One region of the Streptomyces sp. NBC_00207 genome, then DNA from elsewhere that is predicted to be linked to it. Evidence: riboswitches for the same ligand, from Rfam matches in the RefSeq annotation. Region 1 holds a riboswitch; the other holds the start of a gene.
The links. A riboswitch is a leader RNA that binds a small molecule or an ion and turns the genes downstream of it on or off. The one in region 1 is predicted to bind cobalamin.
Positions count from the first base shown of each region.

Region 2: it holds a riboswitch for cobalamin, as region 1 does, so the genes downstream of both, OG472_RS29060 (ribonucleoside-diphosphate reductase subunit alpha) here and metE (5-methyltetrahydropteroyltriglutamate--homocysteine S-methyltransferase) in region 1, are expected to answer to the same signal.

Region 1 is NZ_CP130715.1:2,004,728-2,012,311, reverse strand. Features, by position in the region: gene OG472_RS09655 (SchA/CurD-like domain-containing protein) at 1-639, opposite strand, end outside; gene OG472_RS09650 (FAD-dependent oxidoreductase) at 787-2,457, shown strand; cobalamin riboswitch at 2,573-2,799, shown strand; gene metE (5-methyltetrahydropteroyltriglutamate--homocysteine S-methyltransferase) at 2,972-5,296, shown strand; gene OG472_RS09640 (TetR/AcrR family transcriptional regulator) at 5,314-5,988, opposite strand; gene OG472_RS09635 (discoidin domain-containing protein) at 6,142-7,584, opposite strand, start outside.
Region 2 is NZ_CP130715.1:6,111,317-6,118,900, forward strand. Features, by position in the region: gene OG472_RS29055 (ribonucleotide-diphosphate reductase subunit beta) at 1-113, opposite strand, end outside; gene OG472_RS29060 (ribonucleoside-diphosphate reductase subunit alpha) at 113-2,518, opposite strand; cobalamin riboswitch at 2,663-2,794, opposite strand; gene OG472_RS29065 (GNAT family N-acetyltransferase) at 2,836-3,333, opposite strand; gene OG472_RS29070 (CstA-like transporter-associated (seleno)protein) at 3,440-3,637, opposite strand; gene OG472_RS29075 (carbon starvation CstA family protein) at 3,634-5,868, opposite strand; gene OG472_RS29080 (GntR family transcriptional regulator) at 6,033-6,797, opposite strand; gene OG472_RS29085 (extracellular solute-binding protein) at 7,087-7,584, shown strand, end outside.

The sequences.
Region 1 (7,584 bases):
CCGTACGACCCGGTTGCCGTGCATGAAGAGCGAGGTGCGGCGCAGCCGGGTGTTCGCGTCGACCTGCGCCTGCGGGGAGGTGTACCCGGCGAGGAGCTCCGCCACGACGTCTTCGCTGCCCGGCTTCACGGTGAAGGTGAGGGCGTGGCGGACCACGCCGTCCCCGTGCCGCGGCGCGACCTGCAGCCGGTCCCCGGACCTGTCCCCGGACCGGTCCGGGAAGTGCGCGGAAGCGGCGTCGGGACCGAAGTCGGAATCGGGGGACAGGTGCGAGAGGGAGCCGACGGGGACGGAGTCCTCGCCGGTCACCCGCAGCACGCTGAAACGCAGTGAGCGGGTGTCCCGTACGCAGCCGTGGAGCGGCTGCACCGACGCGACGTGCTCCTCGCTGTTGACCCAGGCCAAGAACCGCGGCGCGCTCTCCCATTCACTGGTGATGAGCCACTGCGAGGGATTCTCGATCGACTGGCACAACTCGTCGCGGATGTGACCGGGGACGGAGGACACCTGCTTGCGGAGATGCTCGTAGACCTCCAGGAACTGGTTCTGCGCTCCGTCGTACAGATCCAGCAGCAGCACGACCCGAAGCCTCGAGCCGTCGAAGGCGGACTGGGATATCCGTTCCGACAAGGTTGTCATCGTTCACACTCCTTCGAGACCACACGGTCGCCACGGGGCGGCGCCACCCGAACCGATCGTTGTCCCGTAATCCCCTCGGCGCGAGAGGAGAGAACCAAGCGGGTGAACGGGCGAGGGAAGCGCCCTCGTACAGGGCATGGAAGAGCCATGAAGGAAAACGTCGACCACCGCGTCCCTGTCCTCATCGTGGGCGGCTCGCTGGTGGGCCTGTGCACCTCGCTGTTCCTCGGCCGGCACGGCATCAGCCACATGCTGGTCGAGAAGCACGCGGGTACCTCGATGCACCCGCGAGGACGCGGTATCAACGTACGGACCATGGAGCTGTTCCGCGTCGCCCGTGTCGAGGACCGGATCCGCGAGGCGGCCTCGGTCCTGGCGGACAACCACGGCATCCTGCAGGGCGGCTCCCTGACCGGTGAAGACCAGGAGTGGCTGTTCGAACAGATCGACCCGGGGGGCGCACTCGCCCGCTTCAGCCCGGCGGCATGGTGCCTGTGCAGCCAGAACGACATCGAGCCGGTGCTGATGTCCGTGACCCCCGGGCTGGGGGCCGACCTGCGGTTCTCGACCGAACTCCTCTCCTTCGAACAGGACCCGGGCGGTGTGACCGCCCTCGTGAAGAACCGTGACACCGGGGAGCACAGCACGGTGCGCGCGGACTACCTCGTCGCCGCCGACGGGCCGCGCAGCCCGGTGCGGGAAGCGCTCCGGATCGGCCAGACCGGTCCCGGCGACCTCTTCCACAATGTGAGCATCACCTTCCGGTCCCGCATGCTCGCGGACGTGGTCGGCGATCGGCGCTTCATCGTGTGCTACCTGACCAAACCCGACGCCGACGGGGCCCTGCTGCCGGTGGACAACACCGAGCGGTGGGTCTTCCACGCGCCGTGGCACCCCGACCGCGGCGAGACCCTGGAGGACTTCACCGACGAGCGCTGCGTCGAACACATCCGCCGGGCCGTCGGCGCACCCGACCTGGACGTCGAGATCACCGGGAAGGCCCCGTGGCACGCGGCCGAGCGGGTCGCGCAGCGGTACGTGGCCGGCCGGGTCTTCCTGGCCGGTGACTCCGCCCACGAGATGTCCCCCACCGGGGCGTTCGGCTCCAACACCGGTATCCAGGACGCGCACAACCTGGCCTGGAAGCTCGCAGCCGTACTGGACGGCGCAGCCGGCCCCGGGCTGCTGGAGACGTACGAGACCGAGCGGCTTCCGGTGGCGCGGGCCACGAGCGAGCGCGCCTCGGCCCGGTCCGCCGAGCACAGCCACCCGGGGTACGAGCCCGACCCCGAGACGGTCCCCGAGGCCCAGCCCGAGCCCGCCCCGGGCGGGGGCGGACGGCAGGGCGGTGTCCTGACCGTGGCCATGGGCTACCGGTACAACGAGGGCGCCGTCCTGGGCACCGACCCCGACCAGCCGGTCGTTCCCGAACGGATGCGCCTGCGCGGCGAACCGGGCACGCGCGCGCCGCACATGTGGCTCCGCGCCCCGGGGGAGGAGCAGCCGAAGTCCACCCTGGACCTCTACGAGCGCTCCTTCGTCCTGCTCAGCTCCGAGGGCACGCCGTGGAGCAGCGCGGCGGGATCCGTCGCCAAGCGGATGAACGTACGCCTGGACGCCTACGCGATCGGCACCGGACCGGAGGCCGACCTGATCCCGTCGAGCGGCGGCGACTGGGCCGAGGCGCACGGCACGACCGCGGCCGGAGCGGTCCTCGTCCGCCCCGACGGCTTCGTGGCCTGGCGCTCGGAGGAAGCCGTGGCGGATGAGGAATCGGTCCTCTACAAGGTCCTGACCACCCTGCTGGACCGGTACTGACCTTCCCCGCCCCGGATCCCCGCGCCGCCCCGGCGGCGCGGGGATCCTCCGTGTCCCGGTCTCGCCGCGCCATCCGGATATTGGACAACCCTGTCCGTTGACGGCGAAGGCCATCTACTCTGGCCGGGCAGCTGGTTCGCCCCCGTCAGCCGGGCGGGGTGCGTCGTAAGAGGGAACCCGGTGGGAATCCGGGACTGCCCCGCAGCGGTGAGCGGGAACGACCGCCGTCATACGCACTGGGACCGGAACCGGTCCTGGGAAGCGACGGCCAGTAGGAGCCCGCCGGGAGACCGGCAGGCGCGCCCGCGAGTCCGAAGACCTGCCCGTTGCCCGAGCGCGAACGACCGCGCCCGGTTTCCCGGTGACCTCGTGGGCGGGTCGGCGTGCTTCAGGCGGATCGTTCCGGCGCGTAGCTCAGGCGTACGCGCGGCCGGCGGTCCGCCCGTTCCGGCACCCCTTCGCAGCCCAGGCCCGTCACCGGGTCCATGGAGACACGCTCGCGAAGGAGAGTTCCGTGACCACCGAGTCCGCAGCCGCGGCAGTACAGGCCACCGTGTACGGCTACCCCCGCCAGGGCGGCAGCCGCGAACTGAAGAAGGCCGTCGAGGGCTACTGGAAGGGCCGCTTCACCGCCGACGCCCTCCGGGAGACCGCCCGTGACCTGCGCCGGACCAACTGGCAGCAGCTGGCCGACGCCGGCATCACCGAAGTGCCGACCGGCGACTTCTCGTACTACGACCACGTGCTCGACACCAGCGTGATGGTCGGCGCGGTCCCCGAACGCCACCGGGCCGCCGTGCGGACCGACGCCCTCGACGGCTACTTCGCCATGGCGCGCGGTACCCAGGACGTGGCGCCGCTGGAGATGACCAAGTGGTTCGACACCAACTACCACTACCTGGTGCCCGAACTCGGCCCGGACACCGTGTTCACGGCGGACTCCTCCAGGCAGGTCGCCCAGCTCGAAGAGGCACTGGGGCTCGGCCACACCGCCCGCCCGGTCCTGGTCGGGCCGGTGACGTACCTCCTGCTGGCCAAGCCCGCCCCCGGTGTCGCCGCCGACTTCGAGCCCCTGACCCTGCTCGACCGCCTGCTGCCCGTGTACGCCCGGGTCCTGGCCGACCTGCGCGCGGCCGGAGCCGCATGGGTGCAGCTGGACGAGCCCGCCCTCGTACAGGACCGCACCCCCGCCGAACTGAACGCCGCCGCCCGCGCGTACCGCGAGCTCGGCGCCCCGGGCGACCGGCCGAAGCTGCTCGTGGCCTCCTACTTCGGCCGGCTCGGCGAGGCCCTGCCGGTGCTGGCCAAGGCCCCCGTCGACGGGCTCGCCCTGGACTTCACCGATGCCGCCGCCGCGAACCTCGCCGACCTCGCCGCCGTCGGCGGGCTGCCCGGCAAGCGCCTCGTCGCGGGCGTCGTCAACGGCCGCAACATCTGGATCAACGACTTCGAGAAGTCCCTGTCCACCCTCGGCACCCTCCTCGGCCTCGCCGACCGGGTGGACGTGGCCGCCTCCTGCTCCCTGCTCCATGTCCCGCTGGACGCCGCCGCCGAGCGGGACATCGACCCGCAGATCCGGCGCTGGCTCGCCTTCGCCCGGCAGAAGACCGCGGAGATCGCCGCGCTCGCCCGCGGCCTCGCCGGCGGCACCGACGCGATCGCGGCCGAACTCGCCGCCAACCGGGCCGACCTGGCCTCCCGTGCCAACTCCGCCGTCACCCGCGACCCCGCCGTGCGCGCCCGGACCGCGGCGATCACGGACGCGGACGGCCGCCGCTCCCAGCCGTACGAGGAGCGCGCGACCGCCCAGCACGCGCGCCTGAGCCTGCCGCTGCTGCCCACCACGACCATCGGATCGTTCCCGCAGACCGACGAACTGCGCGTGGCCCGCGCCGACCTGCGCGCCGGCCGCATCGACACGGCCGGCTACGAGGACCGCATCGAGGCCGAGATCCGGGAGGTCCTCGCCTTCCAGGAGAAGACCGGCATCGACGTCCTCGTGCACGGCGAGCCCGAGCGCAACGACATGGTCCAGTACTTCGCCGAGCAGCTCACCGGGTACCTCGCCACCCAGCACGGCTGGGTCCAGTCCTACGGAACCCGCTACGTCCGCCCGCCCGTCCTGGCCGGCGACATCTCCCGCCCCGACCCGATGACCGTGCGCTGGACCACGTACGCACAGGCGCAGACCGGACGCCCCGTCAAGGGCATGCTCACCGGCCCCGTCACCATGCTCGCCTGGTCCTTCGTCCGCGACGACCAGCCGATCGGCGACACCGCCCGCCAGGTGGCGCTGGCCCTGCGCGACGAGGTGAACGACCTGGAGGCGGCGGGCACCTCCGTCATCCAGGTGGACGAACCGGCCCTGCGGGAAACCCTCCCGCTGCGCGCCGCCGACCACGCCGCCTACCTGGCGTGGGCCACCGAGTCCTTCCGGCTCACCACCGCCGGCGTCCGTCCGGACACCCAGATCCACACGCACATGTGCTACGCCGAGTTCGGCGACATCGTCGACGCCATCGAGGCCCTCGACGCCGACGTCATCAGCCTGGAAGCGGCCCGCTCGCACATGCAGGTCGCCGACGAGCTCGCGGGCGCCGACTACCCGCGCGAGGTCGGCCCCGGCGTCTGGGACATCCACTCGCCGCGGATCCCGTCGGTGGCCGAGGCGTCGGCGCTGCTCCGCAAGGGCCTCGCGGCCATCCCGGCCGAACGGCTGTGGGTCAATCCCGACTGCGGCCTGAAGACGCGGGCCTGGCCGGAGACCAGGGCCTCCCTGGAGAACCTGGTCGAGGCCGCCCGCCAGGTCCGCGCCGAGGTCACCGCCGACGGCGCCTGATCCGGGACCCGGCCGCCTCAGGCGGAGCGCGGTGGTGCGACGCGCTCCCGGACGGGCGGCCGGGCCCCGTCGCCGCGTTCGCCGAAGCCGTCGGCGCAGTCGTCTCCGACGAGGCCCGCCACGTGGTCGGTGATCGTGTCGAGGATGTCCGTGGAGATCGTTTCGTCGCCGAGCACGAGGTGGTTGAGCGTCAGCCCGTCCGTCATGGCGGCCAGATAGCGCGCCAGTACGGTCACGGGGACGCGGAGTTCGAAACCCATGTGGTGGCGGAGCTGCTCGATGAGTTCGGTGTAGGTGTCGGCGTACAGCTGGTACTGACGGCGCGCCAGGTGCTCGAACCCGGGCCGGCGCAGGGCGTACTGCGTGAGTTCGTACGTGAGCATGTGCTCGCCCGGGTGGGCGGACACGTGGTCCCAGTACGCCTGGAAGCCGGCCCGGACGGTCTCGCGGAGGGTGGCCTTCGGCTGGATCGCCTCCTTGACCACGGTGATGCTGTGCTCGGTGATCACCGCCATGACGGATTCGAGCAGGGCCTGCTTGGAGTCGAAGCAGTAGTGGAAGACGCTCAGTGACACGCCCGCCTCGGCGGATATCGACCGGGTCGTCGTGCGGGCGACCCCGTCGCGGGTCATCGCGCGGATGGCGGCCTCGGTCAGCTGCCGGCGCCGGTCGGCCGACGGCATCCGTGCCATGGGCGCTCCCTTCGGTTCGTGCTGCTGTGCCGTGCGGTGGGATACGGGCGCTGCGGTGCGGCGGCGGGCAGGCGGCAGGCGGGAAGGCCGCCGGGGCCGGCCGGATCGGTGAGGATCCGGCCGGCCCCGGCCCCGGACACCGCCTGGGCGGCGTCAGCTGCTGTAGACGCCGACCTCGTGGAGCGAGTACCCCCACTGGGTGCCGCGCTGCAGTCCGTGGACGCGTACGTACCGGGCCGGGGTGCCGGCGAACTGCGCCGTGTCCAGCCCGCCGTCACCGGTGGTCGTGGACCATACGGACTGCCAGTTCGTGCCGTCGCCCGAGAGCTCGATCCGGTACGACTTCCCGTGGGCGCGTTCCCACTCGAGGGTGACGCGCTTGACCAGGCCCGGTGTCCCGAGGTCGATCTGGAGCCACTGGTCGTCGCTCCAGTCGCTGGCCCAGCGGGTGCTCGTGTTCCCGTCCACGGCCCGCGAGGGCGCGTAGCTGATGAACGGGTTCCACTCGGACGAGCTGGCCGAAGCCGCGGCGCCCGCGGCCAGGTTCACCCCGGCCTTGTGCTTCTCGGACGAACCCCAGGTGGTGAGGTAGGACTCGGCGCCCCGGAACAGGTCGTCCACCACGTCCTGGCCGCCGGTGATCCGGATGTCCTCGATCCAGTCCGGGACCAGGCCGTAGTGCGAGGCGCCGTCGGTGTTGAGGTCCCAGGTGCGCACGCCGGTGGTCTGCTTGTCGATCACGGAGCCGCCGTCGGTGCTGCGGAACGGGTAGCGCACCGGGTTCGGGGTGTCCGCGCCGCGGGGGCCGGGCCAGCCGCCGACGCCGTTCATGTCGGTGCCGTAGCCGTAGCCGACCTTGTACTTCTCGCGCAGCGCGTCCGTGCGCTTGGCCTCCGCGCTGAAGGCCTCGGAGCCGCTCATGTACTGGGCGACGAAGCCGCCGAGCCGGTACACCCGCTCCGTCCAGTCCAGGTCCATCCAGCTGTGCGAGGAGATCACGCCGGGGTACGACTCGGACTCGAGGATGTCGAAGGCCCGGCCCGCGGCCTTGACCCCCATGTGGTCGATCTCCAGCATCATCTTGCGTTTCATCATGCCGCGCACCGCGTACTCGCCGAGATCGGTGAGACCGCGCGTGTTGCACTGCGCGTCCGCCGCGTACGAGGGGACCGCCACGCCCGCCGGGAGCTGCTTCTGCGCCTCGGGCGCCGCCGCGAGTCCGATGGGGTTGTCGTGCTGCGGGCCCTTGCACTTCTCCGTCTGCCAGAAGGTGCCGGTGGACAGGAACTGGCCCACGTTGATCGCCGTGCCGAGAGCGCCCTGGTCGAAGCGGACCCCGCACAGGGCGTTGTCGAACTTGTGGCACAGGAACATGCTGCGCACGCCCAGCTTGTGCAGCTCGTCCAGGCCGCGGTCGATGTCCTCCTTGCTGCACTGCGCGATGTCCAGGATCTGCTTGCAGCCGAACGGCTCGGAGGTCTCGACGCCGAGGACGACGGCCAGCTTGCCCTGCTTGACGACGTCGCGGGCCTGCGCGGAGTCGGTGACGATCCGGAACCAGCCCTTGCCCGGACCGCCGTACATCTTGTCGATGTA
Region 2 (7,584 bases), 4.1 Mb from region 1:
CACGTGTTCTTGATCGCGTCCCGGTAGCGCTCGTAGAAGTCCGGGTAGCGCATCGGGCGGAGCGTGAGCTCGAAGCCCGGGTCCAGGAGGTTCTTCTTGTCGGTGGAGCTCATTACTGGCAGGCCTCGCAGGACTCGGGGTTCTCAAGGGAGCAGGCGAGCGCTTCCGCGGCCGCGGCGTCGGCGGCGGCGTCGGCCAGCGGGAGCGCTGCGGGGGTGGCGGCCTGCGCGGCGCGGGCGATCTTCGTCGCGGGGCGCGAGCGCAGGTAGTACGTGGTCTTCAGACCCTGCTTCCAGGCGTACGCGTACATCGAGCTGAGCTTGCCGATGGTGGGCGTCTCCAGGAACAGGTTCAGCGACTGCGACTGGTCCAGGAACGGCGTACGGGCCGCCGCCATGTCGATCAGGCCGCGCTGCGGGATCTCCCACGCCGTGCGGTACAGCTCGCGGACCTCGGCCGGGATCCAGCCGAAGCCCTGGACCGAGCCGGAGGAGTCGCGCAGCGCCTCGCGGGTCTGGGCGTCCCACACGCCGAGCGCCTTCAGCTCCTCCACCAGGTAGCCGTTCACCTGGAGGAACTCACCGCTGAGCGTCTCGCGCTTGAAGAGGTTGGAGACCTGCGGCTCGATGCACTCGTACACGCCGGCGATCGAGGCGATGGTGGCCGTCGGGGCGATGGCGAGCAGCAGGGAGTTGCGCATGCCGGTCTCGGCGACGCGGGCGCGCAGCGCGTCCCAGCGCTCCGGCCAGTTCAGCTCGACGTCGTAGTGGTCCGGGTGCAGGACGCCGCGCGCGGTGCGGGTCTGCTCCCAGGCCGGCAGCGGGCCGCTGCGCTCGGCCAGGTCGCACGAGGCCTCGTACGCCGCGAGCATGATGCGCTCGGAGAGCTTGGTGGAGAGGGCCTTCGCCTCGGGGGAGTCGAAGGGGAGCTTCAGCTTGAAGAAGACGTCCTGGAGGCCCATCGCGCCCAGACCCACCGGGCGCCAGCGGGCGTTGGAGCGGCCGGCCTGCTCGGTCGGGTAGAAGTTGATGTCCACCACGCGGTCGAGGAAGGTCACGGCGGTGCGGACGGTCTCGTCCATCCGCTCCCAGTCGATGTCGCGACCGTCGGCCGTGTCGATGACGAACGCGCCCAGGTTGACCGAGCCGAGGTTGCAGACGGCCGTCTCGCCGTCGTTGGTGACCTCGATGATCTCGGTGCACAGGTTCGAGGAGTGCACGACCGTGCCCGGCTCGGCGGTCTGGTTCGCCGTGCGGTTGGAGGCGTCCTTGAAGGTCATCCAGCCCTGGCCGGTCTGCGCGAGGGTGCGCATCATCCGGCCGTACAGGTCACGGGCGGGCATGGTCTTGCGGGCCAGGCCGTCCGCCTCGGCCTTGCGGTAGGCGGCGTCGAACTCGTCGCCCCACAGGTCGACCAGCTCGGGCACGTCGGCCGGGGAGAACAGCGACCAGTCGGCGTCGGCGTTCACGCGGCGCATGAACTCGTCCGGCACCCAGTGGGCGAGGTTCAGGTTGTGCGTACGGCGCTGGTCCTCACCGGTGTTGTCGCGGAGCTCCAGGAACTCCTCGATGTCCGCGTGCCAGGTCTCCAGGTAGACGGCGGCGGCGCCCTTGCGGCGGCCGCCCTGGTTCACGGCGGCGACGGAGGCGTCGAGGGTCTTCAGGAACGGCACGATGCCGTTGGAGTGGCCGTTGGTGCCGCGGATCAGGGAACCGCGGGCGCGGATGCGGGAGTACGACAGGCCGATGCCGCCCGCGTGCTTCGACAGGCGCGCCACCTGGTGGTAGCGGTCGTAGATCGAGTCGAGCTCGTCCAGCGGGGAGTCCAGCAGGTAGCAGGAGGACATCTGCGGGTGCCGGGTGCCGGAGTTGAAGAGGGTGGGGGAGGAGGGCAGGTAGTCGAGGCGGCTCATCAGCCGGTACAGCGAGGCCACTTCCTCGACGGCCTGGACGCTCTCGTCCGCGGCGAGGCCACAGGCCACGCGCAGCATGAAGTGCTGCGGGGTCTCGATGACCTGACGGGTGATCGGGTGGCGCAGCAGGTAGCGGCTGTGCAGGGTGCGCAGGCCGAAGAAGCCGAAGCGGTCGTCGGCGCCCTCGGCGAGGGTGAGCTCGACGAGCGAGTCCAGGCGGCTCGCGTGCGTGCGCACGAACTCGGCCGTGCGGTCGGCGATGAGGCCCTCGCGGTGGCCGACCTCGACGGAGGCCGAGAAGGAGGTGGAGCCCTGGCTCGCGGCCTCGTCGCGCACGGCCAGCGTCAGCAGCCGGGCGGCGAGCCGGGAGTAGGCCGGGTCCTCGGAGATGAGGCCGGCGGCGGCCTCCGTGGCCAGCCCGCGCAGTTCGGCGTCGTCGGCGGCGGAGCTGCGGCCGCGCAGCGCGGAGGCGGCGACGCGCCCGGGGTCGGTGTCGGGGAGGTCCGCCGTCAGTTCGGTGAGGGTACGCAGCAGCGTGGCCCCCGGGCCCTCGGTGTTGTCGCCAGAAACGGACTCGGCGCGCGGTGCGGAAGGCGCGATGGTCACGGCGGGAGCTCTCCCTCGCTCGGCCCGGTCATCGGCGGAGCGGGGCGCGAGCGGGCGCATGCGGGCGTGGCAGGAACGCGTACGCACCGCATGGCGTCCACCGGCCCAACCGCGAGGCCCGGACGTGTCGGCACCCGGTTCGGTCGAGCCGGGCGCGCTGTCGGCAGGTCATCGGACTTGGTGTCCGGTGGGCGGACACTTCATACCGTTGCGGGACAGTTCCGGATTCACACCGGATTCCCCTGCGGGACAGCAGCCTTGAGCATACATGTGGGGGCGGCCGTATGCGGCAACCCCCACATGTAGTGTCGGCGCGGCTACAGCTTGAGCCGATACGCGAGGAGTGTCAGGCCCGGGATCGGCGCCCAGTCCCGCTCGGGAACGCGTACGAAGCCCAGTCGCGCGTAGATCCGGTGGGCGCCGGCCATGCTGCGCTGGGTGGAGAGCACGATGCCCGTGACCCCCTCGACGGCCCGCGCCCGCTCGATGCACGCCCGCACCAGAGCCTCGCCGGCGCCCTGCCCGCGCCCCTCGCGGGCCACGGCGAGCATCCGGAACTCGGCCTCGTGCGGGCCGGCGATGTCGGCGAGCGGGCTGCCGGGGGCGGCGAAGGTCACCCCGCCCAACACCCGCCCGTCCCGCTCGGCGACGAGCACCTCGGCCACGGCGGCCCGGCCGGCCACGTCGCGCAGCACGTTCAGGTAGTAATCGTCCTCGTTGGCGTCGAGATGCCCGTCGGCGAGGTAGGCCTGCGCCGTGATCTCACCCAGCTCCGCGTACTCGGCGGGCAGCGCCCTTCTGATCACCATGTCCATGCGGTCGAGTGTGCAGGACGGGTGTCGGCGGCGCTGTCGTCAAGGTCGGCACCGGCACGAAGGCCCCGCCGGAATCATCCGGCGGGGCCTTCGGTACGGGTGGGGCTCAGCAGCAGCGGAAGCCCTCGCGGGGGTCCGCCTCGCGGGCGTCCGTACGGGCGCGTTCGAAGGCGCGGCGGGTGAGGACCTCCGCGTCCGGGTCGTGGGAGCGGGCGTGGGCCACGTACCGGTCGTACGCGGCCTCCCCCGAGAACTCCCGTACGTAGAACCGGGCCCTGGCCAGTGCGCTCCGTACGGTGCTCACGCCACCGGCTCCTTGACGTGGCCGCCGCCCGCCTCCGGGCCCGCCGCCGCGGCGAGTTCCGCCCGCTCCTCGGCGGTCGCGATCAGTCCGGCCGGGGCGACGATCTTCGACTCGCTCCACGGGACCTCGGAGAGGGTCGCCGACTCCGGGTTGCGGACGGCCTTGAGGCAGGTCCGGGCCGCGTCCGCGAGGACCACGATGATCAGGACGGCGAAGAAGGCGCACAGCACGCCGTCGACCGTGGCGTTGGTGACCACGGTGTGCATGTCGTCCATGTTCTTCGCCGGCGGCAGGACCTTGTCGGCGTCGATTCCGGCCTGGTACTTGTCGCGCTGGGCGAAGAACCCGACCTTCACGTCCTCGGAGAAGATCTTCTGGTAGCTCGCGGTGAGGGTCACCGTGGCGTCCCACAACAGCGGAACGCCCGTCACCCAGGCCCACTTGAGCCGTCCGGACTTGACCAGCAGCGTGGTGCAGACGGCCAGCGCGACCGCGGCGAGCAGCTGGTTGGCGATGCCGAAGAGCGGGAAGAGCTGGTTGATGCCGCCCAGCGGGTCCTTGATGCCGACCCACAGGAAGTAGCCCCAGCCGCCGACGACGATCGCGCTCGCGAACCACACGCCGGGCTTCCAGCTGACGTCCTTGAAGGACTTGTGCACGTTGCCGAGGGTGTCCTGGAGCATGAACCGGCCCACGCGCGTGCCCGCGTCGAGCGTCGTCAGGATGAACAGCGCCTCGAACATGATCGCGAAGTGGTACCAGAACGCCTTCATGCCCGCGCCGCCGACCACGGCGGAGAAGATCTCCGACATCCCGAGTGCGAAGGTCGGCGCGCCGCCCGTGCGGGAGAGCAGGCTGGCTTCCTCGACGTCCTTGGCGGCCTGGGTGAGCGCCTCGGGGGAGATGGCGAAGCCGAAGTTCGTCACCGCCTGCGAGGCGGACTCGACCGTGGTGCCGATGACGCCGCCGGGGGAGTTGACCGCGAAGAAGAGGCCGGGCTCGATGATGCAGGCCGCGATGATCGCCATGACGGCGACGAAGGACTCGGTCAGCATCGCGCCGTAGCCGATCATGCGGACCTGGGTCTCCTTCTGGATCATCTTCGGGGTGGTTCCCGAGGAGACCAGGGCGTGGAAGCCGGAGAGCGCGCCGCAGGCGATGGTGATGAAGACGAAGGGGAACATCGAACCGGCGAAGACGGGTCCGTTGCCGCTCGCCGCGAAGTCGGTGACCGAGGGCATCTTCAGGGTGGGCATCGCGATGACCACGCCGAGCGCGAGGAGCGCGATGGTGCCGACCTTCATGAAGGTGGAGAGGTAGTCGCGGGGCGCGAGCAGCATCCACACCGGCAGTACCGATGCCAGGAAGCCGTACACGACCATCCAGATGACCAGCGTCTCCTTCTCGAGGGTGAAGGTGCCGGCGAAGGAGGACTCGGCGACCCAGCCGCCCGCGATGATGGCGAGCAGGAGCAGCGCGACGCCGATGACGGAGACCTCGGTGACCCGGCCCGGCCGCAGGACGCGCAGGTAGAAGCCCATGAAGACGGCGATCGGGATGGTCATGCCGATGGAGAAGACGCCCCAGGGGGAGTGCGCCAGGGCGTTGACGATGACCAGGGCGAGCACCGCCAGCAGGATGATCATGATGGCGAACACGGCGACCAGGGCGGCGGCTCCGCCGACGGGGCCGATCTCGTCCCGGGCCATCTGGCCGAGCGAACGCCCGTCGCGGCGGGTGGAGAAGAAGAGGGTGACCATGTCCTGGACGGCCCCGGCGAAGATGACGCCGGCGACGATCCAGATGGTGCCCGGCAGGTAGCCCATCTGCGCGGCGAGCACGGGTCCGACGAGCGGGCCGGCGCCGGCGACGGCGGCGAAGTGGTGGCCGAAGAGGACCCGGCGGTCGGTGGGGTGGAAGTCGACACCGTTGTCGAGGCGTTCGGCGGGGGTGGCCCGGGTCGCGTCGACCTTCAGTACGCGGTCCGCGATGAAGCGGGCGTAGAAGCGGTAGGCGATGGCGTACGAGCCCAGTGCGGCGGCGAGCAGCCACGCCGCGGAGATCTCCTCGCCGCGGGAGAGCGCGAGCACGCCCCAGCCGATGGCGCCGACGAGTCCGACGAGCACCCATACGGCGATGGACTTGGGAGAAGGCGAGCCGGGCGAGCCGGGCGTGGTGGTGCCCGGACTCGCCGCGTCCCGTTCTGTCCCTCTTGCTTCCGGTTCAGGCATGACCTCGTCCCCTCGTCGATCATCTGCGTAAGGGCAGGGAATCTACGGGGGATTGCCCGGTGAGCGTAAGGGTCCGTCCGCATTCCGGTATGTGAAGGAATTCGGTAGGCCGGGGTCCGGCGGGCGGGGCCGGACGGCCTCGGACGGGAGCCGAACGTGCGAGGTCAGACGGCGGGACGCTTGAGCCGGGCGACGAACTTGTACCGGTCGCCGCGGTACACCGACCGCACCCACTCCACCGGTTCCCCGTCGGCGTCCAGGGAGTGCCGCGACAGCATCAGCATCGGCAGGCCGACGTCGGTGCCGAGCAGCCCGGCCTCGCGCGGGGTGGCCAGCGAGGTCTCGATCGTCTCCTCGGCCTCGGCCAGGTGGACGTCGTAGACCTCGGCGAGGGCCGTGTAGAGGGAGGTGTACTTGGCGAGCGAACGGCGCAGTGCGGGGAAGCGCTTGGCCGACAGGTGCGTGGTCTCGATGGCCATCGGCTCGCCGCTGGCCAGGCGCAGCCGCTCGATGCGCAGCACCCGTCCACCGGTGGTGATCTTGAGCAGTCCGGCGAGGGTGTCGTCGGCCGTCACGTAGCCGATGTCGAGGAGCTGGGAGGTCGGCTCCAGCCCCTGGGCCCGCATGTCCTCGGTGTACGAGGTCAGTTGGAGCGCCTGGGAGACCTTGGGCTTGGCGACGAAGGTGCCTTTGCCCTGGATTCGCTCCAGTCGTCCTTCTACGACCAGTTCCTGGAGGGCCTGCCGGACGGTGGTCCGCGAGGTGTCGAATTCGGCCGCGAGCGTGCGCTCCGGCGGCACCGGGGTGCCGGGCGGCAGCGTCTCGGTCATGTCGAGCAAGTGCCGCTTGAGTCGGTAGTACTTGGGAACACGTGCCGTGCGGGTCGCTGCCCCGCCGTCCGGCTCCGTGGTCGCCCCTTCGGTGGCCATCGCCGCCCGCCTTCCCGACTCCAGTTTCGCTGCCGTCACCGGCTCCTCCGATATGTGCGGTCACATCGTGACACGAGTGGGGGGACAGGCCTTCTCTCTCCCCAGGTGTCGGTCCGATAACGGACCGGGCACCCGCTCATTAGACCCTTGACACCCCTAAAGGTCTAGGCCAAGCTCCAGCTACTGGTCTAAACCAATATGGATCAGATCCCGGCCCCACGGCAGTACTTCGCGTATGTCACCGCGGCGGGCGAGGGAAGTGCAGGCAGGCATCCCTGAGGAGGGTGGCGTGAAGCGCAAGCTCATCGCGGCGGTCAGTGTCGCGGGCATGATGGCCGGAGTCGCGGCGTGCGGCAACGGCGGCGACGACAAGGCGAAGACCGACGCGGGTGGCGCCAAGGAGATCACCGTCTGGGTGATGGACGGCTCCGCTCCCAAGGCCTGGATCGACGAGGTCAACAAGGAGTTCTCGGCCAAGCACCCCGGTGTCACGGTCAAGGTCGAAGAGCAGAAGTGGACCGGCATCCAGGAGAAGGTCACCACGGCCCTCTCCGAGAACAACCCGCCGGACGTCCTGGAGCTCGGCAACACGCAGACCGCCGGCTACGCGGTCACCGGCGGGCTCGCCGACCTGACGAAGGACAAGGCCAAGCTCGGCGCCGACGCCTGGCAGAAGAGCATGCTCCCCTCGGCCGAGATCGACGGCAAGCTCTACTCCGCTCCGTGGTACGCCGCCAACCGCGTCGTCGTCTACGACAAGAAGGCCTACGAGAAGGCCGGCGTCACC